DNA from 4 places in the Promicromonospora sukumoe genome. Region 1 is predicted to be linked to each of the others. Evidence: riboswitches for the same ligand, from Rfam matches in the RefSeq annotation. Region 1 holds a riboswitch; each other region holds the start of a gene.
What was found. A riboswitch is a leader RNA that binds a small molecule or an ion and turns the genes downstream of it on or off. The one in region 1 is predicted to bind thiamine pyrophosphate.
Positions count from the first base shown of each region.

Region 2: linked by a shared signal. The riboswitch ahead of FHX71_RS00920 (YkoF family thiamine/hydroxymethylpyrimidine-binding protein) and the one ahead of FHX71_RS05265 (TenA family protein) in region 1 are both predicted to bind thiamine pyrophosphate.
Region 3: linked by a shared signal. The riboswitch ahead of FHX71_RS22810 (thiamine ABC transporter substrate-binding protein) and the one ahead of FHX71_RS05265 (TenA family protein) in region 1 are both predicted to bind thiamine pyrophosphate.
Region 4: linked by a shared signal. The riboswitch ahead of thiM (hydroxyethylthiazole kinase) and the one ahead of FHX71_RS05265 (TenA family protein) in region 1 are both predicted to bind thiamine pyrophosphate.

Region 1 is NZ_JACGWV010000001.1:1,197,308-1,204,709, forward strand. It holds gene FHX71_RS05245 (GDSL-type esterase/lipase family protein) at 1-936, opposite strand, end outside; gene FHX71_RS05250 (hypothetical protein) at 1,138-2,454, shown strand; gene FHX71_RS05255 (glycoside hydrolase family 15 protein) at 2,582-4,447, shown strand; gene FHX71_RS05260 (LLM class F420-dependent oxidoreductase) at 4,393-5,172, opposite strand; TPP riboswitch at 5,213-5,306, shown strand; gene FHX71_RS05265 (TenA family protein) at 5,298-6,092, shown strand; gene FHX71_RS05270 (SRPBCC family protein) at 6,130-6,561, shown strand; gene FHX71_RS05275 (methyltransferase domain-containing protein) at 6,625-7,383, opposite strand.
Region 2 is NZ_JACGWV010000001.1:188,731-196,132, forward strand. It holds gene FHX71_RS00890 (maleylpyruvate isomerase family mycothiol-dependent enzyme) at 1-388, shown strand, start outside; gene FHX71_RS00895 (DUF4259 domain-containing protein) at 426-803, shown strand; gene FHX71_RS00900 (hypothetical protein) at 870-1,265, shown strand; gene FHX71_RS00905 (flavoprotein) at 1,285-1,815, shown strand; gene FHX71_RS00910 (maleylpyruvate isomerase N-terminal domain-containing protein) at 1,817-2,662, opposite strand; gene FHX71_RS00915 (hypothetical protein) at 2,741-3,196, opposite strand; TPP riboswitch at 3,254-3,361, shown strand; gene FHX71_RS00920 (YkoF family thiamine/hydroxymethylpyrimidine-binding protein) at 3,420-4,085, shown strand; gene FHX71_RS00925 (ECF transporter S component) at 4,082-4,708, shown strand; gene FHX71_RS00930 (ABC transporter ATP-binding protein) at 4,698-6,656, shown strand; gene FHX71_RS00935 (energy-coupling factor transporter transmembrane component T family protein) at 6,653-7,402, shown strand, end outside.
Region 3 is NZ_JACGWV010000002.1:1,266,275-1,273,676, forward strand. It holds gene FHX71_RS22790 (sensor histidine kinase) at 1-886, shown strand, start outside; gene FHX71_RS22795 (response regulator) at 886-1,533, shown strand; gene FHX71_RS22800 (ABC transporter ATP-binding protein) at 1,530-2,258, opposite strand; gene FHX71_RS22805 (ABC transporter permease) at 2,258-3,937, opposite strand; gene FHX71_RS22810 (thiamine ABC transporter substrate-binding protein) at 4,033-5,100, opposite strand; TPP riboswitch at 5,096-5,201, opposite strand; gene FHX71_RS22815 (DUF4235 domain-containing protein) at 5,239-5,520, shown strand; gene moaC (cyclic pyranopterin monophosphate synthase MoaC) at 5,611-6,081, shown strand; gene FHX71_RS22825 (MoaD/ThiS family protein) at 6,078-6,317, shown strand; gene FHX71_RS22830 (MogA/MoaB family molybdenum cofactor biosynthesis protein) at 6,374-6,889, opposite strand; gene FHX71_RS22835 (sulfite exporter TauE/SafE family protein) at 6,886-7,402, opposite strand, start outside.
Region 4 is NZ_JACGWV010000001.1:892,212-899,613, reverse strand. It holds gene FHX71_RS04010 (M50 family metallopeptidase) at 1-335, opposite strand, end outside; gene FHX71_RS04005 (hypothetical protein) at 475-2,781, shown strand; gene FHX71_RS04000 (aspartate aminotransferase family protein) at 2,901-4,358, shown strand; TPP riboswitch at 4,557-4,654, shown strand; gene thiM (hydroxyethylthiazole kinase) at 4,644-5,522, shown strand; gene thiE (thiamine phosphate synthase) at 5,519-6,220, shown strand; gene thiD (bifunctional hydroxymethylpyrimidine kinase/phosphomethylpyrimidine kinase) at 6,441-7,402, shown strand, end outside.

The DNA.
Region 1 (7,402 bases):
CCGCACGTCGTGCAGGGCGAGCACGTCGCGGTCCAGGCGGGAGACGCCGTCCAGGCCGCCGCCCCCGCACGCGGGCACCGCCGTCGTCCCGGCGATCCCCTCGTTGACGACGGCGATCTGACGGTCCGCGGGCAGCTCGTCGACGACCCGCTGTGCGAGCGTGTCAGTCCATCGTTGGAAGACGGCGGGCGGCGGGCAGCCGGCGCCGCAGTTGTCGGCGCCGACGCCGTCGACCACGGAGCTGCCGTACGCGACCACCGTGCCCGTGGTCTCGGGCCCCAGGACGTCTACCGCGCTGACCAGGTACGTCCAGCCGTGCGTGTCGGGGAACCCGCCGCCCGAGGTGTCGCCGGTCGTGTTGCCGCCGTCGGGCGCCGAGAAGTAGTTGGTGCGGCCGGCCAGGTCGTGGAGCATCATCCGGGTCGGGTTCGCCAGGTAGAAGCTGACGGCCAGGTCGTCCAGGGCGGACGTCGCCAGGCCCACCGGGTCGCTCCAGACCTCGCCGCCCGCGGGCACCGACACCGTGGCCGACCCACCGAACGTGACGGTACGCAGGCTCTCCGGGCGGATCGCGGCGCCGCCGGCGCTCAGCCCCGCGGTCGTCGCGTTCACCACCAGTGGCGTCGTGCCGAACTGGTTCTGCAGCCGGACGCGCAGCGCCGATCCGCCCTGCGTCAGCCGCGTCACGACCCGGACCGAGCGGTTCTGGAACGTCTCCGGGCTCAGCCCTGAGCTGCGTTGCTGCGACTGCGTCCACGACGTCGACCAGGTGTCGGCGGCGGGCCCGACGGCGGCGGGCCCGACGGCGGCGGGCCTGGTCGCGGCGGGCGCGATCCCCTCCGACGTCGCCGCACCCGCGGTGATGCTGCCGCCCACAGCCACCCCCACCGCCGTGACGAGCGAGGTCAAGGCCAGTGCCAGGTCTCGGAACACCATCGGTCCACCCGTTTCGCTGCTCGAGTCGTCGCTGATCGAGTACGTGCCGCGACGCCCCGTGCGTCACGCCCCAGGGAACGTATGACCCGGGCACCCGACTGTCAACGCTGTCAGCGCTGTTCGGGGTGAACTTTCGTGGCGGGACACACCCACGCTCCGTACGGTGAGCCGGGCAACGTCCCTTCGTGCAAGGAGACCACCGTGCGCCGTCGTCGCCGCTCCACAGTCGCCGCAGTTGCCGCAGCGAGCCTCGGGCTGGTCGCCCTGCTCGCCACGGCGAGCCAGGCCACCGCCACCCAGATCCCAGCAGCCGACCACGCCCCAGCTGAGCACGCCGCAGCCCAGGCCCCAGCAGCCCCAGACACGAGCGACACAGCAGACCGCTCCCTCGCGGCCGCCGCCACCCCGCTCACCGCGAGCAACTTCCGCTACACGCTGTCCCAGACGTCGTCGGCCCTGGTGGGCGCGCTCGACTCCGCGCTGCCCAACGTGACCATGGGCGCCGTGGCCGACGACGCGAACCGCACGCCGAGCTGCGACAGCGCGCCGTCGGTCACGCACCGCACCGCGTACTACTGCTGGAACGACGGCGACCAGGACACGGACGCCTGGTACCCGCAGGGCATCACGACCAGCTCGGACGCCCTCGCCGCGGGCACCTACGACGGCAGGCGCATCAACCTGGTGAGCTGGTACGACTCCGCCAAGGACGGCATCGACAAGGGTGTGCGCATCAGCGTGTCGGACCTGTCGGCGAGCGCCTCCGCCCCGCCGTACCGGCACATCCTGCTGGTCGAGCCGAGCGGCACCACGAGCGCGCCGTCGTTCGAGCCGGTGAAGATCCATGCGGGCGGCATCATGTGGTACGGCAACCTGCTGTACGTGGCGGACACGACGGGCGGGTTCCGGGTGTTCGACCTGGACCACCTGTGGCAGGTCTCGACGGGTGAGGCCTCGAAGATCGGGCGGCAGGCGGACGGCTCGTACCAGGCGTTCGACTACAAGTACGTGCTGCCGCAGACGGCCATGTTCACGGACTCGACGGCGGGCGGCTACGCGCAGCTGCAGCACTCGTCGGTGTCGCTGGACCGCAGCAGCTCGCCCGACTCGGTGGTCGTCAGCGAGTACCGCAGCTCCGACGACATCGAGAAGGGAGCGCAGGTCAGGACCATCCGGGTGCCGATCGACTACACGAACCGGTTCCTCAAGCCGGCGTCGGACGGGATCATCAAGGCGACCGAGGCGTACCGGACGGACCTGGAGAGCGTGCAGGGCTCGACGGCGATCGACGGGGAGTTCTTCTTCTCGCAGAGCGACGGCGACAACTTCGCGGACCCGAACTCGGACGGTGACCTGCACACGTTCGTCGCGCCGTCGGGCTCGATCGTGCGGCACGGCAACGCGCTGACGGTGGGTGCGGAGGACCTGTCCTACGACCCGACGCGGGACTACCTGTGGACGCTCGGCGAGTACCCGGGCTACCGGTGGGTGTACGCGGCGGACGCGTCGTCGTTCTAGCGAGCCGGGCGCCCCGCTTCGTGTCAGACGTACAGGTCCCCCGGGTGACCTGTACGTCTGACACGTCGGAGGGGGCGGTGCGGCCGGGGTGGTGGTCACCCGGTCGCGCCGAACCTAGGGTGGTCCCGTGACGCGCCGCATCGAGGACTACGGGTTGGTCGGGGATCTGCAGACGGCGGCCCTGGTCGGCCGCGACGGATCGATCGACTGGATGTGCCTGCCGCGGTTCGACTCGCCGGCGTGCTTCGCCGCGCTGCTCGGGGACGAGCGCCACGGGTCGTGGCGGCTGGGCCCGACGGCGGGCGGCGAGTGCACCAGCCGGCGCTACCGGGACGGCACGCTGATCCTGGAGACGGAGTGGGACCTGCCCGAGGGGCGGGTGCGGCTGATCGACCTGATGCCGCCGCGCGGCGACGAGGCCGACCTGGTCCGGATCGTCGAGGGCATCAGCGGCAGCGTGCGGATGACCACGGAGCTGCGGCTGCGGTTCGACTACGGGAACATCGTCCCCTGGATCACGCAGGACGGCGGCGCGCTGCGCGCCGTGGCGGGCCCGGACTCCGTGCGCATCGACTCGGTGGTCCCGATGTCGCACGAGGGGGTCAGCGACGGGTCGCTGCTGCGCGCCGAGTTCACGGTGGGGCCCGGCGACCGGGTGCCGTTCGTCCTGAACTACCACGCGTCCCACCTGGAGACCCAGGAGCCGGTCGAGCCGTACGCGGCGCTGCGCGACACCGAGGACTTCTGGCACACCTGGCTCGAGGGGTGCAGCTACTCGGGTCCGTGGTCCGACGCCGTGCACCGGTCCCTGATCACCCTGAAGGCGCTGACCTACGCCCCGACGGGCGCCATCGTGGCGGCGACGACGTCGCTGCCCGAGCAGCTCGGCGGCAGCCGCAACTGGGACTACCGGTACTGCTGGCTGCGCGACGCCGGGCTCACGCTGCAGGCCCTGATCGGCACGGGGTTCATCGACGAGGCCCGGCAGTGGCGGGCGTGGCTGCTGCGGGCCGTGGCCGGCGACCCCGCGGACCTGCAGATCATGTACGGGCTCGACGGGCGTCGTCGTCTGCCGGAGTACACGCTCGACTGGCTGCCCGGCTTCGAGGGCTCCGCACCCGTGCGGATCGGGAACGACGCCGCGAGCCAGCTCCAGATCGACGTGTGGGGCGAGACGCTGGACGTCCTGCACCAGGCGCGCGAGGCGGGGCTGGAGCAGGACGACGACGTCTGGCGGCTGCAGCGCGCCCTGCTGGAGCACCTCGAGGAGCACTGGGACGACCTCGACAACGGGCTCTGGGAGGTGCGCGGCCCGCGCCGCGCGTTCGTGCACTCGCGCGTCATGGCGTGGGCGGGCTTCGACCGGGTCGTGCGGGCGGTCGAGAAGTACGGCCTGGTGGACGAGCCCGTCGAGCACTGGCGCGAGGTGCGCGACCGGATCCACGCCGACGTGTGCGCCAACGGGTTCGACCCGGTGCGCAACACGTTCACGCAGTTCTACGGGTCCCAGGGCCTGGACGCGGCGCTGCTGCTCATCGGGCAGGTGGGTTTCCTGCCGTGGGACGACCCCCGCGTCGTCGGCACCGTCGAGGCCGTGCAGCGGGAGCTCGGCCAGGAGGGGCTCGTGCGGCGGTACCACAACGACGCCGACGACAAGGTGGACGGCCTGCCCGGGGCCGAGGCGACCTTCCTGGTGTGCAACTTCTGGCTGGTCGACGCGCTGCACGGCACCGGCCGCGTGCAGGAGGCCGTCGCCCTGTTCGAACGGCTGCTCACGCTGTGCAACGACGTCGGACTGCTCAGCGAGGAGTACGACGTGCGCACCGGACAGCACCTCGGCAACACGCCGCAGGCGTTCAGCCACCTCGGGCTGGTGAACAGCGCGCTGCGGCTGGGCCAGGCCGCCGTCGTCGGCTCCGAGGAACCGGAGCCCGAGCCTCAGCCGCGCGTGTCGCGCCAGGCGATCCACTCCTCGGCGGTCGACAGGTCGTAGTCCGGCCCGGTGACCCCGACGGTGAACAGGGTCGCCCCGGCCTCGACGAGCGCCTCGCCGGTCTCGGCGGGCGTGCCCTTGGCCTCGGCCGACCGCTCGACCAGCGTGGCGGTGTCCCGCCCGACGGCGGCGCCGTGCTCGTCGAGGATCGCCGACTTGCTCGTCAGGGTCTGCGCGTCGCCGAACGCGTGCCAGATGTCGGCGTGCTCGGCCACGATCCGCAGCGTCTTGCGCACGCCGCCGCCCCCGATCAGGATCGGGATCTCCCGCGTGGGCGCGGGATTGCCGGCCGCGAGCCGGGACTTGATACGCGGCAGGGCGTCGGCCAGGCTCGCGATGCGGGAGCCCGGCGTTCCGAACTCGTAGCCGAACTGGTCGTAGTCCTTCTCGAACCAGCCCGCCCCCAGGCCCAGGATCAGCCGCCCGCCCGAGATGTGGTCGACCGTGCGGGCCATGTCCGCGAGCAGGTCCGGGTTGCGGTAGCCGATGCCGCTCACGAGCGCGCCGATCTCCACACGCTCGGTCTGCTCGGCCCACGCGCCGAGCATGGTCCAGCACTCGAAGTGCTTGCCGTCGGGGTTGCCCCGCAGCGGGAAGAAATGGTCCCAATTAAAGAGAACATCGACGCCGGCGTCCTCGGCGCGGAGCACCGCGTCGCGGAGCTGGGAGTACTCGGCGTGCTGGGGCTGGAGCTGGACACCGATGCGGATCGGACGGTCTGTCATGGCCGCAGCCTACGACCGGCCCGTTCCGGTAGCCTCTGCCGCACGTGACACGGGGTGCCCCGACCGGGGCTGAGACCACACCCGTCGAACCTGATCCAGATCATGCTGGCGAAGGGATGTCCATCGTGACTTCTTCTGTTGTCCCCGTCTCCGCCTCGACTTCCGTCGAGGCTTTGGCCGACGCCGCTCCACCGGCCGGCCCGGCCGCCGTCCGCACCTTCACCGAGGAGGCCTGGGACCGCATCGCAGGCTGGCGCGACGCCGTCGACCACATGCCGTTCGTCCGGGCGCTCGCGGACGGCTCGCTGCCCGCCGAGTCCTTCGCGTTCTACCTCGCCCAGGACGCCGCGTACCTGCGCGAGTACTCGCGTGTCCTGGCGCGCGCCGCCCAGCTCGCACCCGACCCGGCCGCGCAGGGCTTCCTCGCCCGGTCGTCCGTCTCGGCGCTGGAGGTCGAGACAGCGCTCCACCGGGACTGGCTGGGCACGCACGCAGGGCTGGCCGCGGGCGAGATCGCGGCCGTCGAGCCCTCGCCCGTGACCGCGGCCTACACCGGCCACCTGCACGCCGCGGCGTCGGGCAGCTACGCGGAGACGGTCGCCGCGCTGCTGCCCTGCTACTGGCTGTACGCGCACGTCGGGAGCGTGCTCGTGGACCAGGCCCGCCACCGCCCCGGCGGCCTGGCCGGCCACCCGTACGCGGCCTGGATCGGCACCTACGGCGACGAGGGCTTCCAGGAGTCCACCCGCCAGGCCCGCCGCCTGGCCGACGACGCCGCACGCTGGGTCTCCCCGGAGGAACGGGCCCGCATGCTGCGGGCGTTCGAGGTCTCCTCCGTGCACGAGTACCTCTTCTTCGAGCAGGGCAGCACCTGCCCCACCTGGCCGACGCCGCCCGTTCGGGCCGAGACTAGGGGGTGACGCCGCCGACGGCGCCGACCCGAGGACAGGAGCACCGATGCCGAACTACAGCACCTCCGCCGAGATCGACGCGACCCCCGAGGAGGTCTGGGCGGTCCTGTCCGACGTCGAGCACATGCCCGACTGGACGCCGTCCATGCGGTCGGTCGAGATCATCGACGGGCCCAACCCGCCCGACGTCGGCACCCAGGTGCGGATCGAGCAGCCGGAGCTGCCGCTCGCGGTCTGGCTGATGGACGAGTGGGACCCGCCGCGGCACTTCGCGTGGATCACCGAGGCGCCCGGTGTGACCACGCAGGCGGAGCACCTGGTCGAGCCGCTGCCGGACGGCCGGTCCAAGGTGACGCTCGCGATCACCCAGACCGGCTCGCTGGCGTGGCTGGTCGGCGGCCTGGTGGGGAAGCGGACCCGGGAGTACGTCGACGCGGAGCTGGCCGGGCTGGAGGCCCGGGTGACGCAGAAGGGCTGAGGCCTGGGGCCTGGCCGGGCTTGGGCGCGCGGCCGCCGTCGGCCCGGGTCTCAGACGCGGGTCTCAGGCGCGCGTCGCGACCGCGAACACCCGGCGGAACGCCAGCGGCGTGCCGTGGGCGTGCTCGGGGTACGCCTCGCGCAGCGCCGCCCCGAACTCCTCCTCGAACTGGGCGCGCAGGGCCGGGTCCTTCGCCTCCAGCGCCTGGAGCGTGGGCTGGGCGCCGGTCGCGGAGATCCAGCGCAGCACCGGGTCCGGCCCGTGCAGCACGTGCGTGTACGTGGTCTCCCAGGCGTCGACGGCCCAGCCCGGCCGGGCCAGGAGCTCCGGGTACTCGGCGGGGTCGGCGGTGGCCCGCCGCTCCACCGGCCCGACGGCGTCGGCGTACGGCGCACGGGCGGCGACCTCCCGCAGGAGCCGGTGGCTGGGCGCGTCGTGGTTGCCCGGCACCTGGAAGGCGAAGGTCTGCGCGGCGCGGTCCGCGAGCGTCGTGAGCAGGTCGCGGTGCCCGGGGACCCACTGGAGCGCTGCGTTGCTGATCACGAGGTCGGCGGTGTGCGTGTCGGTGGCGAGGTCGGCCAGCACGTACTCCGTGGCGGGGTCGGCGGCGCGGGCCTGCGCGATCATCGCGGGGGAGGCGTCCACGCCGGTGACCTGCGCCTGCGGCCAGCGGGCGCGGAGCACGGCGGTGAGGTGGCCCGGGCCGCAGCCCAGGTCGACGATCGTGGCCGGCGACCCGGGCACGCGGGCGACCAGCTCCGTGAACGGGCGGGACCGCTCGTCCGTGTACTGCAGGTAGGCGCCGGGGTTCCAGTCGGCCATGGCAACTCCTCGTCGTCGA
Region 2 (7,402 bases), 1.0 Mb from region 1:
GGGTGACGCATACCCGGAGACCCTGGAGCGCTACGCCGCCGCAGGGCCGATCGCGCTTCCTCGCAAGGAGAGCGTGGCCGGGCTCGGCGAGCTGATCGTGCACTCGGAGGACATCCGCCGGCCCCTGGGTCTGAAGCACCAGCCAGACGCCGAGGGCCTGCTCCTGGTCGCCACATTCTTCGCGTCCAAGGACTTCGCGGTGAACAGCAGGTCACTGGTCAAGGGGCTCCGGCTGACGGCCACCGACGCGGAGTTCCGGACGGGCGACGGTCCCGTGGCCAACGGTCCGCTGCTCTCGCTGGTCATGGCGATGGCCGGACGGCGCGCGGCGCTGCAGGACCTGGACGGCGACGGCGTGTCCGTGCTGAGCGAGCGACTCGCGGTATAACTGCCCGGTCAGCGAACGACGACCGAGAGAGAGTTCCGTGGGTACCTGGGGTCCGGGCAACTTCGACGACGACGCAGCCGCCGACCACCTGGCGCGCCTCACCGACCAGCTCGCCACCGAGGTCGCCGAGGCCATGGCCGGCGACCCGGTCGGGGTGGAGCCCGACGAGTACTGGGGCGTGGCCGTCCCGGCGAACCTCGAGCTCCTGGCGGTGCTCGCCCGGCTGGACTATGTCGGCGTCCTGCTGCCGGAGGTCGCGACGATCGAGGCGTGGAAGGCGAAGTTCCTGGAGATCTGGGACGGCTCGATCGACGGGCTCGAACCCTCCCCGGCGTTCAAGGAGGCCCGGCGCGCCGTCCTGGTCCGCACGTTCGAAGACCTCATCGAGCTCAGGAAGACAGCGGACGCCGGCTGAGTTCCTGCGCTCGCGCTTCTTCTTCATCCTGTCCGGCGCGCCGGCCCTGCCCTACTGTCGGGGGTCGTGATCCCTGACGCGATCGACTCCCGCCTCGCCAACGCCCTCTTCGATGTCCGGGCGGCCGGGGTGGGCCGGGTCGTCGAGCCCGCGCTCGCCCCGCTTCGAGCCATGTACCGAGGACTCTGGGTCGGCGGGCGCGTGACGCTGACGCCCACCGAGTATCACTTCCATGCGAACGGCATGAACCGTTCGGTTCACGAGGGTCCTGTCGACTTCGTCATCCCACTGGTGGACGTCGACGAGGTCACCACCAGGTTCGGCGTCGGCACCAGCCTCGTCGTCGTACATGCCGGCGGCCACGAGTTCACGGTCCGCTGCTACGGATCACGAAAGTTCGCCGAGCGCATCCGTGTCGCCGTCGCTGCCGCGCGGGGAGAGGCACCCGCTCCACAGGTGTGACCGTCTAGCCTCGGGACCCATGACCCTGGGTGTGCTCTACGTCGTCGTGACCGGTGCCGGAGCGACCCGGCAGGTGCCGACCCAGCTCCTGCCGCGGGCCGTCGAGCGGGGCTGGGACGTGCACGTGCTCGCCACCGAGCAGGCGGCGCGCACCTTTCCCGAGGCGATGCGACAGATCGCGGACGTCCTGGGCCGGCCGGTGCGGACCGGCTTCCACACCACGGTCGGGTACTCGCTGCCTGACCCGGACGCCGTGGTCGTGGCCCCGGCGTCGTACAACACGATCACCAAGTGGGCGCTCGGGATCGCTGACACCTACGTGCTGACCCGCCTGGTCGAACAGGTCGGCCGTGGTATCCCGATCGTCGCCGCGCCCTGCACCAGCACGCGGTTCGCCGGGCATCCGACCTACCCGGGCAGCCTGGCCACGCTCAAGGAGTGGGGCGTGGACGTCGTCATCGGCCCGGGCGAGCCGCACGAGCCCGGGGACGACGCCGCGGACTTTCCGTGGGACGCGATCCTGGACGCGGTGACGCCCGACGGCGCCTAGCTCAGTCGGCGATGTGCGCCGTGTTGTCCAGCCAGTGCCGCACGAGCTCGGCGTCCCCCTCGACGCCGACACCACCCAAGCTGGCACCGCCCAAGCCGGCACCGGCGCCGCCCGCACCCAGCGGCACCCGCCGCGTCAGCGTGAGCAGCAGCGTCCCCGCCGGACCCGTCACCGTGACGTCGGCCGGCCGGTTCCCGCGCTCCCACGTCGCGCCGTCGGGCCGCCGCTCGACGAACCACGCGCCGTTGCCGTCCCTGGTGTCGGTGGCCAGCCACCGGAGGGTCTGCCCGGTGCCCTGGATGGCCTGGGCGGACTCGGGCCGCAGCATCGCCCAGGTGGGGGAGGTGAGCATCGCGAGGTGGTGGCTGATCAGCTCGGCCGCGACACCGGCGTCGATCTGGGGCAGGTCCGTGGCGCCCTGCGCATGAGCCGCGCCCGCGCCGTCGAAGCCGTGCACGACCGCCTCGTTGAGCACGTTGATCAGCCAGAACCTCGCCCCGGACCGGTCGTCGCCCGCGGCGTTGAAGATCTCGGCGTCGAGCGCCTCGTCGGAGAACGCGCTCGCGACCCGCACCGCGGACTGCGCCAGCCACTCCGGCCACTTGTCGGGGTCGCCGGGCAGGTCGGGCACCTCCGTGGGCATGTCGGCCGGGTCCGTGACGCGCCGCTCGATGATCTCCGCGGTCCAGTGCTGCGTCTGGCCCACGTGCGCGACCAGGTCGGTGACGGTCCACTCCGGGGCGGTCGGCACGGCGGCGTCGGGCCCTGCCGCGGCGGCCGAGTCCGCCAGGCGCCCGGTGTGCTCGACGATCGCCCGGCGGGCACGTTCTGGGTTCAGCTCGGTCATCGCACTGTCCGTTCTTCTCGGCGGTCGTGCAGTGACTGACGGGCAACGGCGCCCGAATTCATCGGCACGGGTGGTCCGTCACGCCTCCACGCTGACCTCCGCCACGGCGTCCTTCGCGTCGAACCGCACCGCCGGCCAGTATCCGTCCAGGAAGTGCTTGCCGCACGAGTCGTCGAGGTGCAGCACGACGTCGCCCTCCGGGAGCACCTCGACCGTCTGGAGCACGAGGTCGTCGGCGGCCTCGGCGAGGTCGTCCGCCGTCGGCTCACCGGTGGTGAACTCCGCGACGACCGCGTCGGTCGCACGCCGGTGCCAGCCGGCCCGGTCCGCGAAGAACGCCGCGACGCGGGGCAGCAGGGCGGCGGCCGCATCGGGGTCGGTCGCCCGGAGCATGAGCTCGGGGTCGCCGTCCGCGACGTCGGCCGCAGAGGTGTCGTACCAGTCGTGAATCAGGGTCTCGCCGCTGGTCAGCGTGGTTGTGGCACGGGTGAGCTCGCCCCAGGCGGAGGGGACGGCGGTGGCGTCGTCGGGCATGCGCCGATGCTAGCGAGCGGACGCCTGGCGGCCGTGCGCGCCCCTGCTGTTACGGTGAGCGCAGTGCACGGGAGTCCGGTATGCCGGGCTGAGAGGGAGTACTCAACTCCGACCGTAGAACCTGATCCGGATCATGCCGGCGCAGGAAGCGACTCAGGACGTGGGGCCGTCAGGCGCCCGTCCTCCTGTGCCGACGGAGATCCGACGGACAGGGAGCACCCCGATGGCAGACCTTGCCACCACCGAAGCCACCACCGACCAGACAGCCGAGCTGCGCGGCGACCCGATGCGCTTCGGCGTCGGCGCCCGGATCACCGCGGCGGTGATGTCGGACGACTACGTGGACGTGATCCTGGGCGCCCTGCGCGACGCCGACACCACCGGCCTCGTGGTCGAGACCGGCGACGTGAGCACCTACGTGGGCGGCGCCGAGGCCGACCTGCTGCGGTACGTGACCGACCTGACCGCCGGGATCGCGGCGTCGGGCAAGCACGCCGCGATCACCGTGCACCTGTCGCGCGGCTGCCCCGGCGAGGTGGTCTGCGAGCTGCCCGGCGGCGCGGGACCGCGCGTCACCGAGGTGCCGCAGGGCCGCGACACCGGCCGCTTCGTCACGGCGGAGTGGGCCCTGTACCCCCTGGCCGACGACGTCCGCGCCGACGTGACCCCCGACCACATGCGTGACATCTACGCCGCGATCGACCTGGCCAAGGAGAACGGGACGTTCCACGGCTCGCAGCACTTCGTCACCCGTCTGGAGGGCGACGCCGGCCGCGTGCTCGCCAGCGCCTTCGCCGGCTGGGTCCTCGCGGGCCGCACGGTGCAGCACGTCACCAGCCACCTCACCCTCTCGGTGAACAGCCCGAGCCACGCGGGCGGCACCCGATGAGCGAGACGACGGAGCGCCGCCCGTCGCGGCTGCCGCTGCGCGACATCGTGCTCATGGTGATGCTCGGCGTCGTCTTCGGGTTCCTGTACTGGGCGCTCGTGCAGGCGTGGAACGGCCTCGCCGTCGCGATGGGACCGGCCGGTGACCTGGCGCAGCACGTGCTGCTGGGTGGCTGGCTCCTCGTGGCGCCGATCGCGATCGCGATCATCCGCAAGCCCTTCGTCGGCATCATCGCCGAGGTGATCGCCTCGGTCGTCGAGGTCGTCTTCCTGGGCTCGCCGGTCGGGCCGCTCCTGCTGGTCGCCGCCGCGATCCAGGGCGCGGGCAGCGAGCTCCCGTTCGCGCTCACCCGTTACCGCCAGTTCGGGTGGGGGGTCTACGCGCTCTCGGGCCTGCTCGGCGCGGGCCTGGTCTTCGTGTGGTCGGCATTCCGGTTCGGCTGGTTCGGGCAGGACATCCTCGCGCTGCGACTCGGCATGCAGCTCGTCTCCGGAATCCTGCTCGGCGGGCTGCTCGCCAAGGTGATCGTCGACCGCCTCTACGGCACCGGCGTGCTCGACGAGTTCGCCATCGGCCGGGCGGGGGCCGCCGACCGTGGACCCGTGGTGCGCCGTGAGCGCTGACGTGACCACCGCCGTCGTCGAGACCACCGCTCTGGAGGCGGTGTACGGCACCGGCGACGGCGTGGGGCCCGTGGACCTGCGCATCGAACCCGGGCAGAGCGTGCTCGTGCTCGGCCCGTCGGGGTCCGGCAAGTCCACGCTGCTGCGGATGCTGCACGGCGCGGTACCCCTCGCGGTCCACGCGCAGGTCGACGGCGAGGTGCGCGTGGCCGGCCGGTCCGTGGCGGGCACGGGGATCGCAGGGCTGGCCGACGTCGTGGGCGTCGTCGGGCAGGACCCCGAGTCCGGCGTCTGCCTGCCCGACGTGCTCGACGAGGTCGCGTTCCCGCTGGAGAACCTCGCCGTCGACCCCGCGCTCATCGGGCCGGCCGTGCGCACGGCGCTCGACCGGGCCGGGGCTTCGGGCCTCGCCGGACGTGCGACGGCGGAGCTGTCCGGCGGCGAGCTGCAGCGTGTGGCGCTCGCGGCGGCCATCGCACCGTCGCCCCGCCTGCTCCTGCTCGACGAGCCGACGTCGATGCTCGACGCCGACGGGATCGACGCCGTGCGGCACGCCCTCGACGTGGTGCGGCGGGAGACCGGCGCCGCCTGCGTGCTCGTGGAGCACCGGCTCGACGAGCTCGCGGGCGACGCCGGCGCCGCCGCCCTGCCGGACCGCTGGATCGTGCTCGGCAAGGACGGCCGCGTGCGGCACGACGTCGCCGTCGACGCCCTGACGGTGCCCGTGCTGCGGGAGCTCGTGGGGGAGGGCTGCTGGCTCCCGCTCGACCTGGAGCTCCGGGCGTTGCTGGGGGAAGGTGGGGCGCTCTCCGGAGGTGCGCTCCCGCAAGGTGCGCTTCTACCCAGCGATTACGCCCGAAAACAGCCTCGTTCCGGGCCCAATGACGAGGTAGAAGCGCACATCGCGGGCGGGGACGAGTCGCTGGCGGCCCGGTTGCTGCGGGAGCTCGGCCGGGGTGACGGCGGGGCGTGGTCGAGAGGTGCGCTTCTACCCAGTCGTTACGCCCGAAAACAGCCTGATTCCGGGCCCAATGACGGGGTAGAAACGCACATCGCGGGCGCGGGCGAGTCGCTGGCGGCTCGGATGTTACGGGAGCTCGGCCGGGACGTCGCTCCCGCGTCCGACGTCGCTCCCGTGCCGGCGCCCGACGTTGCCCCGCACCCCGCCCCGTCCGACGCCCCGACCCTCCGCGCCAACGCCCTCGCCGTCGCGCGCGGGCCCCGTGGCCGGCGGCGGGAGGTACTGCGCGGGGTCGACCTGGAGCTGCGCCCCGGCACCACGACGGCGCTGGTCGGCGCGAACGGCAGCGGCAAGTCCACGCTGCTGGCCTGCCTCGCGGGCCTCGACCGACCCGCCGCGGGCAGTGTCGAAGGTCCGCGGGCCGGGCTCGTGTTCCAGAACCCGGAGCACCAGTTCACCGCCACGACGGTGCGCCAAGAGGTGGCGCACGGCCTGCCGCCGGACGCCGCGCCGCGGGTCGAGCAGGCCCTGGCCCGCTTCGGGCTCACGCGGCTCGCCGACCACAACCCGTACCGGCTCTCCGGCGGGCAGAAGCGGCGCCTCAGTCTCGCCGCGATGCTCGTGCACGAGCACCCGTTCCTGCTCGCCGACGAGCCCGGCTTCGGGCTGGACCGGCACGCCTCGGTCGGCGTCCTCCGTGCCCTGCGCGACGCCGCCGCGGCAGGCCGCGGTGTGCTGTTCTCCAGCCACGACCTGCGCGCCGTCGCCGGGTACGCCGACCGCGTCCTGGTGCTCGCCGACGGCACGCTGCTGGCCGACACGACCCCGCTGGACCTGCTGCGCGACGAGGCGCTGCTCGCGAGCGCCGGCCTGCGCCCGCCCGCCCTGCTCCGGGCGCTGGCCTGCGAGGTGCGCGACGCACAGGACTTGGTCGGCGTGCTGCGCGCCATGGACGACACGGCCCTCGCACTGGGCGTGGCCGCATGACGGCCGTCGAGCCGCGCGCCGCGACCGAACCAGGCGGGACCGGACCAGAAGAGACCGGGCCGGGCGGGACGAGCCCAGTCACGACCGGATCGGCCGCGCCCACCGCCACCTCCTGGCTCGCCCGCCGCAACCCCACGGTCAAGGCGGCGATCCTGCTGGCCGCCTCGCTCGCGACGCTCGGCTTCCTGGACCCGCGCCCGCTGCTCGCCCTCTACGCGCTCGCGCTGGTGGCAGTCGCAGCCAGCGCTCGCGTCCCGGCACGAACCCTGCTGCTGGCCCAGGTGCCGTTCGTCGTCTTCGGCGTGGGACTCGTCGCCGTCAACGCCCTCAGCCGTCCGGGCACTCCGCTCGTGGAAGGCGCCCCGGTCAGCGTCGAGGGGCTGACGGTGGGCGTCGCCCTCGCGCTGCGCGGCCTCGTGATCGGCGTCCTCACCATCGGCTTCCTGTCCTCGACCCCGCCGCGTGACCTCATGGTGAGCCTCGTCCAGCACGCCCGGCTCAGCCCGCGGTACGCGTACTCCATCCTCGCCGGCCACCGCATGCTCGCGGCCATGCCCGCGCGGTGGGCCACCGTCCGCGCGGCGCAGGCGGTGCGCGCGCCCCTGCGGCGCGGTCGCCCCCGGTTCGGCCTGGCCGACGCCGGTCGGGCGGCCTTCGCGCTGCTCGTCACCTCGATCCGGTCCTCGGAACGGATCGCGCTGGCGCTGGAGTCCCGCGGCCTCGGCGAGCGCCCCCGCACGGTCTGG
Region 3 (7,402 bases), on a different contig from region 1:
GGCGACGCCCGCCGCGACGTCGGCGGTGCTGCAGATCGCCCGGTGGTCGCCGCTGCGCACGGCGGTACTCGTGGCGGCCGCGAGCACGGCCGCGCACGCGGTGCAGGGGCTGTGGCGCCCGCCGTCGTTCCCCCTGGGCTGGTGGCTCCTGTGCGACGTCGCCGTGCACGCCGCGCTCCTCGGCTGGGGCGCCTACCTGCAGGCCCGCGCCCAGCTCCTTGCCGACCTGCGGGCCCGCGCCCGCCGGGCCGAGGCCGACCGCGAGCAGGCCCTGGAGGCCGCCCGGTCCGGGGAGCGCAACCGGATCGCGGCCGAGATGCACGACGCGCTGGGGCACCGCCTGTCCCTGCTGGCCGCCACGGCGGGCGCCGTCGAGTACCGGCCGGACGCGCCCCCGGATCAGCTCGCCGTCGCGGCCGGGCGGGTGCGCACCGGCGCGGCGGAGGCCCTGGAGGACCTGCGCCAGCTCGTGCGGCTCCTGCGCGGCGGGTCGGACCGGCTCGCGCCGCCGCCCACGCTCCGCGACATCCCCGGGCTGGTGGACGCGGCCCGGTCCGTGGGCACCCCCGTGACGCTCGACCGGACCGGCGACCACGACCCCGAGCCCTCACCTCCGGTCGCGGCCGCCGCATACCGCGTGGTGCAGGAGGGCCTCACCAACGCCCGCCGGCACGCGCCGGGCGCCTCGGTGCGGGTCACGGTGACGACGAGCCCCGACGAGGTCCGGGTGGTCGTGGCCGACGACGGCCCCGCGCGGTCCGCCGACGGCGAGCCCGGCACCGGCCTGGTCGGCCTGCGCGAGCGGGTGGAGCTGCTGGACGGCACGCTCGACGCAGGCCGCTCACCTGCCGGTTTCACGCTGGAGGCACGGATACCGTGGGCCTGATGGAGACCCGCCTCGTGATCGTCGACGACGACGCCCTGGTCCGCGCGGGCCTGCGCCTCATGCTCGACGGTGCCGAGGGCATCCGCGTGGTCGGCGAGGCCGCCGACGGCGGGGAGGTGGCGGGCGTGCTCGACGCCCACCCCGCCGACGTCGTGCTGATGGACCTGCGCATGCCCGGCGTCGACGGCATCGAGGCCACCCGCCGGGTCCGGGCGCGGCCGTCGCCGCCCGCCGTCGTCGTGCTGACGACCTTCGACACCGACGCCGAGGTGGTGGGCGCCCTGCGGTCCGGGGCCGCCGGCTACCTGCTCAAGGACATGCCGCCGGCGCGGATCGCCGCGGCGGTCCGCGCCGCCGCGAGCGGCGAGCCGGTGCTCGCGCCCGACATCGCGCGCCGCCTGATGGACACGGTCGCCGCCGGGGGCGGCGAGGTGCGGGAGGCCCGGGCCGCCCTCGGCCGGCTCACGGGCCGCGAGCGCGACGTCGCGCTGGAGATCGGGCGCGGCTCGTCCAACGCGGAGATCGGACGGCGCCTGTACCTGAGCGTCCCGACCGTGAAGGCGCACGTCTCCAGCGTGCTGGTGAAGCTCGGCGTGGAGAACCGCACCCAGGTGGCGCTGCTGGTGCAGCAGGCGGGCGCGGACTAGGCGCGCAGCCCCAGGAACTCAGCCACCCGGTCCGACGCCGGCGCCGTGCGCAGCTCCTCCGGCGCGGCCACCTGGAGCAGCCGCCCCCGGTCCATGACGCCGACCCGGTCGGCCACGGCGGACGCCTCGGCGTGGTCGTGCGTCACGAACACGGTGGTGGTGCCGGTCTCGACGAGCGCGGCCCGCACCTCGCCCGCGAGCCGTTCGCGGAGCTGCCGGTCGAGCGCGGACAGCGGCTCGTCGAGCAGCAGCAGACGGGGCCGCGGGGCCAGGGCGCGTGCGAGGGCGACCCGCTGCTGCTCGCCGCCCGACAGCGTGGGCACGGCCCGCTGCTCGTACCCGGCGAGCCCCACGAGGTCGAGCAGGCCCGCGACCCGCTCGTCGCGCTCCTGGCGGGTGAGCGGCAGGGTCTCCAGGCCGTAGGCCACGTTGCGCCGGACGTCGCGGTGCGGGAAGAGCTGGCCGTCCTGGAACATCAGCCCGAACCGGCGCTTGTGCACGGGCAGCCCGGCGAGGTCGGCGCCGTCGTACCGCACCTGCCCGCCCGCCAGGGGCTCCAGACCGGCCACGGCGCGCAGCAGGGAGGACTTGCCGCACCCGCTCGGCCCGAGCAGCGCCAGGACCTCTCCGGGCGCGACCGTCAGCGACACGTCGTCCACCGCCGTCACGCCGGCCACACCGGCCCCGTACCGGACCGAGACGTCCCGGACCTCCAGTCCTGCCATCAGAACTCCCCTCCGGCGCGGTCGTCGCGCAGTAGCTCCGCCACCATCATCACCGTCGCGGTCAGCGCGGCGAGCACCACCGACGCCGCGAGCGCCATCCCGTAGTTCTCCGCCCCGGGCCGCCCGATGAGGCGGTAGATCACGACCGGCAGGGTGGCGCCGTCGGGCCGCGCGAGGAACGACGTGGCGCCGAACTCGCCGAGCGACACCGCGAACGCGAAGCCGGTGGCCAGGCCGAGCGACCGCAGGGCGATCGGCAGGTCCACGGTACGCAGCACGCGCCCCGGGCCGGAGCCGAGCACCGCGGCGACCTCCCGCAGGCGGGGGTCGATCGCCCGGAGCACCGGCAGCACGGTGCGCACGACGAGCGGCACGGCGACGACGGCCTGGGCCACGGGCACGAGCAGCCCCGAGGTGCGCAGGTCCAGGCCGAGCACGGGCTGGTCCATGGTGATGAGGAACCCGAAGCCGACGGTCACCGCGGACACGCCCAGCGGCAGCATGAACAGGCCGTCGAGCGTCCCGATGGCGCGGCGGGTGCCCGCGGACCGGGGACGCCGGGACACGACGAGCGCGACGAGGCCGCCCACGACCAGCGAGATCAGCGTGGCGGCGAGCGCGATCCGCAGCGAGGTCGCCGTCGCCTCCCAGACCGTGACGACCAGCGCGTTCCGCTCGCCGGTGGTCCCCAGCGCGACGTAGTTGCCCGGGCCCCAGGACCCGTCCGGCTCACGGAACGAGCGGGCGACCAGCCCGGCCAGCGGCAGCACGATGAGCCCGGCGACGATCGCGACGCCCGCGAGCGACGCGGCGACGTCGGCGGGCGAGCGCCAGGACAGGGGCCGCGCGGTGCGGCGCGCGGAGACGAGGTGCAGCGCGGCCTCGCGCCGCCGTCGGGCCCGCGCGGACACCGCCAGGGCCGCGGAGATGACGACGAGCTGCAGGATCGACAGCACGGAGGCCGAGCGCAGGTCCAGGAACTGGGTGGTGCGGGTCCAGATCTCGGTCTCGATGGTCCCGTAGCGCACGCCGCCGAGCACGAGCACCACCCCGAACGCCGTGGCGCAGAACAGGAAGACAACGGACGCCGCCGAGGTGATCGCGGGCGCGAGCGACGGCAGCGTGACGGTCCGGAACACCCGGGCCGGCGCCGCGCCCAGCGAGGCCGCGGCCTCCTCCGCGCGGGGGTCGAGCCGTTCCCACAGCCCGCCGACGGTACGCACCACCACGGACACGTTGAAGAACACGAGCGCGACGACGATCCCGGCGAGCGACTCCTCCAGCCCGAGGAACCCGAGCGTGCCGCCCGGCGCGAAGAGGGCCCGGAACGCGACGCCCACCACCACGGCGGGCAGGACGAACGGCACGGTCACGAGCCCGCGCGCCAGGCTGCGCCCGGGGAACGACCGCCGGTACAGCAGGTACGCGAGCGGCAGGCCGAGCAGCACCGAGAACGCGGTGCCGAGCACGGCCTGCGTGAGCGTGAGGCCTACGAGGCGCCACGTGCGCGGACGCGACAGCACCTCGGCGAAGCCGGTGAGGTCGAGCGCGCCGTCGGGCACGAAGCCGCGGACCACGAGCGCGGCCACCGGCCACGCGAAGAAGACGGCGAGGAAGCCGAGCGGGACCGCGACCGCCACCCCCCACAGGAGGGGCGCCGGCCGCAGCCCGTGCCTCAGAAGGCTCAAGCTCTGCCTTTGGTGGGCTGAGCCTGCGGCTCCGCTCCGGGCGGGTGCCTCGTTCCTCGGCCCCCACCCTGCGCTACGCCTCCGGCTCAGCCCACGACCGTCTCGGTCCACCGTTCGATCCACTCGTCGCGGTGCTCGCTCACGTCCGCGGGGTCCACCTGGAACGGGGCCTCCGCCTGCGGCGCGAACTGCTGCCAGTCGGCGGGCAGCTCCACGGCCGGGTCGGCCGGGTACATGTACATCGACTCGGGCAGCGCGGCCTGCACGTCGTTCGTGAGCAGGAAGTCGACCAGCGCCTTGGCGCCCTCGGGGTTGTCGGACCCGGCGAGCACGCCCGCGTACTCGACCTGCCGGAAGCAGGTCTCCAGCAGCGCGCTCGTGGTCGACGCCGACCCGTCCTCCGTCACCGTGAACGCCGGCGACGTCGCGTACGACAGCGCGAGCGGACGCTCGCCGCCCTCGCCCGCACCCGAGAAGTCCACGTAGTAGGCGTCCTCCCAGGAGTCCGCGACCTTGACGCCGTTGTCCACGAGCGAAGTCCAGTAGTCCTCGAACCCGTCCTCGCCGAACGCCCCGATCGTCGCCAGCAGGAACGCGAGCCCCGGGGACGACGTCGCCGGGTTGGACACCACGAGCAGGTCCTTGTACTGCGGGTCGGCGAGGTCCTCCAGGGTCGTCGGCACCTCCAGGCCGGACTCCTCGAACCACGCCTCGTCGGCGTTGACGCAGACGTCGCCCTGGTCGACGGGCGTGAGCGCGCCGCCGAGCTGCTCAGCGCCCTCGGGCAGGTCGGCGGGGGTGTACTCCTCGACCACGCCGGCCTCCAGCGCCCGGGACGCGAAGGTGTTGTCGATGCCGAAGACGGCGTCGCCGAGCGGGGCGTCCTTGGTCAGCACGAGCTGGTTCACCAGGGTCCCGGCGTCGCCGGCGGCGCTGACCTCGACCGTGGTGCCGGACTCCTGCTCGAACTGGTCGATCAGCTTCTCGTCGAGCGCCCAGGAGTCGTGGGTCACCAGGGTGACGGTGTCGCCCGCGGCGGACGAGTCGTCGCCCGAGCCGGACCCGCCGGAGCACCCGGCGAGCAGCAGGGCCACGGACAGCGCGGCCGCAGCAGTAGGGATGGTGCCCCCGTGGGCACCGGAAAGACGCAACATCGTGCCTCCGACTTCCTCCGCCGGTGTCAACCGGATCAGGTTCAAGGGTCTGCGGTGATCCGCACTCTCAGCGCCGTCGGGGCGCTCCCCTGTCGTTTCCATGCAGCCTAGTCGGCCGTCGAGGACTACGGTGTGGAGATGGCCCAGATTGAGACGGAACAGACACTCGGCGAGAAGGTCGGCACCCTCGCTCTGACGATCGCGGCCGGCTGGGTCGCCCAGAAGGCTGTCAGCATGATCTGGAAGGGCGTGACCGGAAACGACGCGCCCAACAAGCCGGACGACCCGGAGCTGGACCTGCTGCAGGCGACCGTGTTCGCGGCCGTCGCGGCCGGAACCGCGGTGTTCGCCAAGCGGATCGCCGCAAAGGGTGCGCACCGTGCGGCCCTGCGGATCGCCGCGCGCCGCACCGCTGTCTGAGACGAGAACCTACCGGGCGGCCGTGCCGCCCGGTGCTCGTGCTGCCCTGTGCTCGTGCTGCCCGGTGACCGGACGTGACACCCTGGTGCCGTGAGCTTCACGCACCTCGATGACCGCGGCCAGGCCCGGATGGTCGACGTCACCGCCAAGCAGCCGACCATCCGCTCCGCGACGGCCTCCGGCCTGGTCCGGTGCGGCCCCGACGTCGTCCGGGCGCTGCGCGACGGCGCCGTCCCCAAGGGGGACGTGCTCGCCGTGGCGCGCATCGCGGGCATCGCAGGCGCCAAGAAGACGCCGGACCTCCTGCCGCTGGCGCACGTGATCGGCGTGCACGGCGCGGCGGTGGACCTCGAGGTGACCGACGACGGCGTCGCCGTCACCGCGACCGTCCGCACCGCCGACCGCACGGGCGTCGAGATGGAGGCGCTGACGGCCGTCGCGGTCGCCGGCCTCGCCGTCATCGACATGGTCAAGGGGCTCGACAAGTCCGTCTCGCTCGCGGACGTGCGCCTGGAGCGCAAGACCGGCGGCAAGTCGGGCGACTGGGTGCGTGCCGAGTGATCACGGTCCGCTACTTCGCGGGCGCCCGGGAGGCGGCAGGCCGCGCCACCGAACAGCTCGACGGCCCGACGTCGGTCGGCGCCCTCCGCGGTGCCCTCACCGCGGCCCACCCGGCCCTGGAAGCGGTGCTGCCGAAGTGCGCCCTGCTCGTCGCGGGCGCCCGCACGACGGCGGACGAGACGCCCGTCCCGGACGGCGTCACGGTCGACGTGCTCCCGCCCTTCGCGGGCGGCTGACCCGCAGGGCTGACCCGCGCGGCTGACGCGTCCGGCCGGGCCAGGCCGGCGCCGGGCTAAGCCGGCGCCGGGGCGGGGTGGTCGCCGCCGTCGAGCTGCGACCGGACGTGCGGCCAGAGGCCGAGCACGACGTCGAGTCCGTCCTTCACGCCCCCGGACGAGCCGGGCAGGTTCACCACGAGCGCGCGTGTCCCGTCGGCGCCGCGGGCCACGCCCACCAGCCCGCGCGAGAGCGCGGCGGTCGGGATCCCCGCGGCGGTGCCGCGCTGGCGAACGGCGTCGGCGACGCCCGGGACCTCGTAGTCCAGCACCTCGCGCGTGCCCTCGGGCGTCAGGTCCCGGGGCGTGATGCCCGTGCCGCCCGTGGTGAGCACCAGACGAGCGCCGGCGTCGAGCGCGGTCCGCAGCACGTCACGGACCGGCTCGACGCCGTCGGGTACCAGATGGGTGACCAGGTCGGTGAACCCCGCCTGCCGGAGGATCCGCGCCGCCGTGGGACCGGACCGGTCCTCGGCCTCGCCACGGGCACAGCGGTCGGAGACGGTGATCACCGCTACCTGGTCGGACGTCATGCCGACACGCTATCGGCCTCCGGCTTCTCGCTCACGGCGTCCTCCTCGGCCTTGGCCTTGCGGTGCGCCCGCACGGACCAGAAGACGGCGCCAGCCCACGCGAGCCAGATGAACACGTAGATCGGCGTCTTCACGGCGTCGGAGGCCGCGATCCAGTCGCTGTTGAGCAGCGTGCGCGAGTTGGTGAGCACGATGACGCCACCCACGAGCGAGCCCAGGATGCGCGGAGGCACCAGGCGAACCAGCCAGGCCGCGATCGGCGCCGCGATCAGACCACCGATGAGCAGGGCGAGCACCCAGGTGTAGTCGATGCCCTCGCCGGACAGGCCGACGAAGAAGCCGATGCTGGCGGCGACGGCCACCAGGAACTCGCTGGTGTCGATCGAGCCGATCACCTTGCGCGGCTCCAGGCGGCCGCTCGCGAGGATCGCGGGCGTGCCGACCGGGCCCCAGCCGCCGCCACCGGTGGCGTCGAAGAAGCCGGCCACGAGGCCGAGCGGGGCGAGGAACCGC
Region 4 (7,402 bases), 310 kb from region 1:
TGCTCCTCGCCGGGCCGCACCTCGGCGACCGACGCGTCGCGCGCGTCCGCGACGAGCTCGTTCCAGAAGCCCTTCTTGCGCTTCGTGCCCTCGGGGGCAGGCGGCATCATGCCGACCAGGCGCACGAAACCGCCGAGCGGGATGGCCTTGATCCCGTACTCGGTCTCGCCCTTGGTCCGCGACCAGAGGGTGGGGCCGAAGCCCACCATGTACTGGCTGACGCGCACGCCGAACTTCTTGGCCGGGATCATGTGCCCCAGCTCGTGCAGACCGACCGAGACCAGGACGCCCACCAGCAGGACGAGCACACCAACGATGTGCGGAACGATGCTCACGGGACCGAGACTACGACACCTGTCTGACAGCCAGGGAAGCCGCGCGCGGCTCCCCCCGGGACGGCCACCCGACGTTCACCCCATGCCGCCTACATGGTGATTCGTTGAAACATCGGTTACTCATCATTAACCTGGTGGCATGTCGGTTTCGTCCGTCCCTGGGTTCCGGGAGCTGCACGCGCACGGCCCGTCCTCCCTCGCGGAGAGCCTGACCTCGATGTTCCAGACCGAGGCCTGGTCCGCCGCGGACGGCGACTCGCGGGTCGCCCGGCAGCTGCGCGAGATCGGCGTGGACGTCAGCGCCATCTGGGCGGCGTCGCGCTGGAACATGGGCGACGACGGCGACGCACCCAACCGCCGTCATCCCGTGACCGGCGACCCGCGTGGCCCGGAGACCGCCGCGGCGCTGACCGCCGTCGTCGACCGGCCGCGGGCCGCCGCGCTGCTCGGGGTGTACCTGTGGTCGCAGGCGAGCGACGCGCTGCAGTACACGTTCCGGCACGGCCGCATCATCGTGCCGCTGCGGGCCTTCGTCGAGACCTGGGAGACCTGCCGGGACCGCGCGCCCGACGACGTCTGCCGGGCCGAGGGCGACGCCGTCGCCGTGCTGCTGCGCACGCTGATCACCCAGATGCACACGGCCGCCGCCCGCAGCGCGGGCGACCTGCTCCGCGTGGCCGACGCCGCCGGGCGAGCCGGAGACCGGTGCGGCGAGCTGCTGCAGGCCGCCCGGGCGATCCCCGACCCCACGTCGCCGTTCCGCCGCGCCCTGGTGCCCCAGGCCGTCACGCGCGTCCGGTACTTCCGCGCGCTGGCCGAGGCCGCGGGGGCGGCGTCGGACGCGATGGCGGGCGAGCCCGCCCGGCTGGGCCCCGCGCTGGACGGGCTGCGCGCCGCCGAGACCGACCGGCACCTCAACTACATCCTCGCCAGCGAGCTGCGCTCCTACCGGATGCACCTGACGGAGCTGTACCGCAACCTCGACGCGACCTGGCTCACGCTCGACCGGCTGCGGACGGTCTACATCTACCCGTTCGGGCTGCGCGACGTGCGGCCCGCCGCCGCGGTGACCGCCATCCGGCGGCTCGCGCACCGGGACGAGCGCCCGGAGCTGCTGGGCGTCCAGGCCTTCGCCGTGCGCGGCCGCCTCAAGATGGACGACGTCTGGGCGAGCGTCGACCGGGCGGCCCGCCCGTACGGCGGCGCGTCGCTGTCGATGCCGAACGTGCGCCTGGAGCAGCCCGACGGGACGTTCATCGCGGAGCTGTCCTGCGACGTGCGGTTCACCGAGTTCGGCAACCACTACGTGCGGTTCCGGTACTCGTCGCGCGACCAGTCGCCGCAGCAGGTCCGCGACGCCCGGTTCCGGCTGTCCAACCTGCACGCCGACATCCGGGTGCGGTGGATCGCGCTGGACGGCTCGCCCGTCGACGTCGACCCGGGCGGCGCGCTCCCGCCCGAACGCCTCTTCGACCTGGCCGACCTGCTCCAGCGGGCGACGGCGGACCTGGTCCGCCGGGGCACCGAGATCGCCCAGGGGCGCGCCCACGTGGTCACCACCGTCTACGAGGCGAGCCGGGGGCAGGGCCCTGCCGCTCCCCCGGAACGCCGGACGCCGGTCAACATGGGCGACGAGATGCTGGCCGCGTTCGGCTCGCAGGTGCTGCTGCAGCCCGTGTCCTACGGCACCGCCACGCTGTGCGACTGGACCCTGCGGCAGCGCAACCCCGTGCTGCTGGAGGGCGTGCGGCACCTGGGCGACGTCGTCGCGGTGGCCACGAACTCCACCACCGTGGCTCTGGTCGGGACGGCGCACTTCAAGATCTCCCAGTACGGCTCGCTCGCCGAGTTCGTGGCCAGCCTCAACGGGCTGTTCAGCGCCTGGAACGCCACCCTGGCCGACCACCTGCGGATCGTCGCGACCATGCTCGCCGACCACGACGTGAACAACGGCGCCGACCTCGCCGACCGCAAGGAGCGGCTCACGCGCGAGCAGCTACGGCTGCACGAGTTCGCCTCGGAGGTGCGCACCACCCTGACGACGATCACCTCGCCGACGTTCCTCGCCTCCGCGCTGGAGTCGCGGATGCTCAACCAGCTCCTGCACGCGTCGCGGTTCGAGCAGCAGGCCGCCGGCGTCACCGAACGGCTGCGCGAGCTGCTCCAGGAGCCGATCGCGGCCCGGCTCGCGGCGCTCGAACGGCTGCACGGCGACCGCGAGCGCGCGGCGGAGGTCCGGCGGGAGCGGTCCCGGCGTCGGCTGATGGACGGCACGCTGTCCGCGATCACGGTCTTCGCCGGGGTGTACGCCCTGATCGGTACCGTCCAGGTGGCGCTGGACGCGTCGCTCATCGGCCCGATCCAGGCCGTCACGGCCACGGCGCTGGTCACCGTGGGCGCGCTGGTGACGGGGTGGGCGGTCTTCAACTGGACGAGCCGGCGGTGAGTGTTGCCGCGGCGGCGCTCGCCGTGTCAGACATACAGGTCCCTCGGGTGACCTGTGCGTCTGACACGCCATAGCCTGGTCGGGTCAGCCGCGACGCCGCTCCACGACGGGGGATCACGATGACCGGAAGCTCTGTGTCCGTGCCTGGTGGGGCGCCCGGGGGCGCGCCTGGTGAGGCGCCCGGGGCGGTGCCCGGCGGGGCGAACGTCACGCCGCGCGGCACCGCGCGGGACGACGCCGCCCGGCGGCATCTCTGGGGGCACTTCACGCGGCAGTCCGCCTGGGACGCGGGGGTGCCGACGCTGGTCCGCGGCGAGGGCCACCACGTGTGGGACGCCGCCGGACGCCGGTACATCGACGGGCTCTCCGGGCTGTTCGTGGTCCAGGCGGGGCACGGCCGCAGGGTGCTCGCGGAGGCCGCGGCGCGGCAGGCGGGCGAGCTCGCCTACTTCCCGCTATGGTCGTTCGCGCACCCGCCCGCGATCGACCTGGCCGAACGCCTGGCCGACCTCGCGCCGGGCGACTTGAACCGCGTGTTCTTCACGACCGGCGGCTCCGAGGCCGTGGAGACGGCGTTCAAGCTGGCCAAGCAGTACTGGAAGCTGCAGGGCCGGCCGGGCAAGTACAAGGTGATCTCCCGGAACATCGCGTACCACGGCACCACGCACGGAGCGCTGTCCGTGACGGGCGTGCCGGGCTTCAAGGCGCCGTTCGAGCCGCTGGTCCCGGGCGCGTTCAAGGTGCCGAACACCGACATCTACCGGGCGTCCGAGGACCTGCGCGACGACCCGAAGGCGTTCGGCCGGTGGGCGGCCGACCAGATCGAGGTGCTCATCGAGACGGAGGGGCCGGACTCGGTCGCGGCCGTGTTCCTCGAGCCCGTGCAGAACGCCGGCGGCTGCTTCCCACCTCCGCCCGGCTACTTCGAGCGGGTGCGCGAGATCTGCGACCGGCACGACGTGCTGCTGGTCTCCGACGAGGTGATCTGCGCGTTCGGCCGGATCGGGTCGATCTTCGCGTGCGACGACTTCGGCTACGTGCCCGACATGATCACGTGCGCCAAGGGCATGGCGTCGGGCTACTCCCCGATCGGCGCCTGCCTGGTCTCCGACCGGGTGTACGAGCCGTTCGCCCACGGGTCGACGACGTTCGCGCACGGGTACACGTTCGGCGGGCACCCGGTGTCCGCGGCGGTCGCCATGGCGAACCTCGACCTCTTCGAGGAGGAGGACCTGACCGGGCGGGTCAAGGAGAACGCGCCCGCGTTCCGGTCCACCCTGGAGCGGCTGCACGACCTGCCGATCGTGGGCGACGTGCGCGGCGCCGGGTACTTCTACGCGATCGAGCTCGTCCGGGACAAGGTCACCCGGGAGACGTTCTCGGGCGACGACGCCGAGCGGCTGCTGCGCGGGTTCCTCACCCCGGCGCTCTTCGAGGCCGGCCTGTACTGCCGCGCCGACGACCGAGGCGACCCGGTGGTGCAGCTCGCCCCGCCGCTGACGGTCGGGCAGCCGGAGTTCGACGAGATCGAACAGATCCTCCGGGGTGTGCTGAGCGAGGCGTGGACGCGGCTCTGAGCGTGCGGTGGTCGAGCGGTCGGCGATGGTGCGCTTCTACCCAGTCATTGCGCCCGGAACTGGCCTGTTTCCGGGCGTAATCGCTGGGTAGAAGCGCACCATCGTTGCTGTTTCGTGGTGGAGGGCCGCCGGAGCCCAACTAGCACCCCACCCCCCGGAGACGGTTTCGGACGAACGCCGTCCGCGACTAGGGTGGGCCCACTTGGCGCGGGGCGCCGGGCATCCGCCCGGCTGAGATGCACCCGTGGAACCTGATCTAGGTAGTGCTAGCGAAGGGAACGCCTCATGGGCTCCGTCCTGCCCGACGCCGTCGCGTCGGTCGTCACCGCGGTGCACGACACCGCCCCACTGGTGCACTGCGTGACCAACGTCGTGGTCACCAACTTCACCGCGAACGTCCTGCTCGCCGCGGGCGCCGCGCCCGCCATGGTCGCCGACCCCGAGGAGGCGCCCGTCATGGCCGGCGCCGCCGGCGGCCTGCTGATCAACCTCGGCACCGTCGAGGGCGGCCAGGCCGACGGCATGCGGGCCGCCGTCAACGGCGCCACCGCCGCCGGCGTGCCCTGGGTGCTCGACCCCGTCGCCATCGGCGCCCTGCCGCTGCGCACCCGGCTCGCCGCCGAGCTGTTCGCCCGCGGCCCCGCCGTCGTCCGCGGCAACGCGTCCGAGATCCAGGCGCTCGCGGGCGGCTCCGGCGGCCGCGGCGTCGACTCCCTGGACACGCCCGACGGCGTGCGGGACGTCGCGCTCGGCCTGGCCCGGTCCTCCGGCGCCGTGATCGCCGTCAGCGGCGCGTCCGACCTGCTCACCGACGGCGACCGCGTGGTGCGCATCCAGGCGGGCACGCCCCTGATGACGCGCGTCACCGGCGTCGGCTGCTCGCTCGGCGCCCTGGTCGCGGCGTGCGCCGCCGTCACCGAGGACCGTCTGCTCGCCGCGACGGCAGCGACCGCCTGGCTCTGCGTGGCCGCCGACCGGACCACGTCGACGACGCCCGGCAGCTTCGCCGTCGAGCTGGTCGACCGGATGTTCGACGTCGATCCCGAGGCCGTCGGGTTCGGCGCCGGGCTGGTGAACGAGCCGGCTGCCTCCAACGGGTCCGCGTCGGCAGGGGCCGCGTCGACCGCCGAGGCCGGGGCCGAGCCCGCGCGGGCCAAGGCGTGAGCGCCCGGCTCCTCGACCCGACCGTCTACCTCGTCACCGACACCACGCAGTGCGGCGGCCCCGCCGGGGTCGTCACCACCGTGGGCGCGGCGGTCGGCGGCGGAGTGACCGCCGTCCAGCTCCGCGACCCGGGCGCGACGACCCGCGAGCTCGTCGACCTCGGCCGCGCCCTGGTCGCCCTGCTCCGGCCGCGCGGCGTGCCGCTGGTGGTCGACGACCGGGTGGACGTCGCGCTCGCGATCGACGCCGACGGCGCCCACGTGGGCCAGAGCGACCTCGACCCCGTCTCGGCGCGGCGGCTGCTCGGCCCGGACCGGCACCTGGGGCTGAGCGTCAGCACGCCGGAGGAGGCGCAGGACGCGGCCGGCCTGCCCCCGGGCACCGTCGACCTGCTCGGAGTCGGGCCGGTGCGGCCCACCGCGACGAAGTCCGACGCCCGCCCAGCGATCGGCTTCGCGCGGCTCGGCGACGTCACGGCCGCCACGGGCCTGCCCTGCGTGGCGATCGGCGGACTGCGGGCCGACGACGTCGGCGCGCTGCACGAGGCGGGGGCGGCCGGGAGCGCCGTCGTCTCCGCCGTCTGCGGACGGCCCGACCCGGCGGCCGCGGCGCGGGAGCTGGCGCGGGCGTGGGCGGAGGCGCGGGCTGGGCGTGGTTCCGAGGCCCGGTCGCGGGCGGCGACGGGGGCGGCGTCGTGAGCGGGTTCGGACGGGACGGGAGCGCCTCGTGAACGGGTTCGGGCGGGACGGCGGCCGCGTCGTGAGCGGGTCCGGGCGGGATGCGGTGGGGCTCGCGGATGTCGAGCAGACGCCCCGCCTCCGCAGTCCCGACGTCGGCCGTTCCGCCGTCGCGACTCGCGCCGAAGCCGCGCCCCTCGCCGACGTCGCCCCGCGCGTCCGCCCGCCCGGCCACCCCGTGGTGGCGCTGACGATCGCAGGCTCGGACCCGTCCGGCGGGGCCGGCATCCAGGCCGACCTGAAGACCTTCGCGGCGCTCGGCGGCTACGGCTGCGCGGTGCTCACGGGGCTGACGGCGCAGTCCACGACGGGCGTGACGCGGGTGCACCCGGTGCCCGCCGACATGGTGAGCGCGCAGCTCGACACGCTGTTCGCCGACGTCGCCGTGGACACGATCAAGATCGGCATGACGACGGACGCCGCCATCGCGCGGACGGTCGCCGCCGCGCTGCGCGACCTGCGGGCCGCCGGACGTACGCCGTTCGTGGTGCTCGACCCGGTGATGGTCGCGACGTCGGGCGACCGGCTGCTGGCGCCCGACGCCGAGGCGGTGCTCCGCGACGAGCTGCTCCCCCTGGCCGACCTCGTCACGCCGAACCTGCCCGAGGCCGCCGTGCTGCTCGGCGTCGAGCCGGCCCGCGACGGTCGTGAGGCGGCGGACCAGGCCCGGGCCCTGCGGGCGCTCGGGGTCGGGTATGCGCTGGTCAAGGGCGGGCACCTCGACTCGGCGGAGTCGGTCGACCACCTCGCGGGGCCCGGCGTCGGCGGGGTATGCGGCGGCGGGAACGGCGGTACAGGCGCCGGCCGGGACAACGGAGACAGCGGCGGCGGGAATCGCGTGGGCGGGGTCGGCACCACCGGGAACGGCGCCGTCGGGGACGACCTCGGCGAGGTCAGCCCGGGCGGGGACGGCGTCGTCGCGCTGGCCGCACCCCGGGTGCCGACCCGGAACACGCACGGCACGGGCTGCACGCTGAGCTCGGCGTGCGCCGTCCTGCGCCCCGCGCACGACGGCTGGGAGCCCGCAGTCCGGGCCGCCAAGGACTACCTGACCGGGGCGCTACAGGCCGCGGACTCCCTGGTGATCGGCGGCACGGGGACGACGTCGGGCCGGTGGCAGGGCCACGGCCCGGTCGACCACGC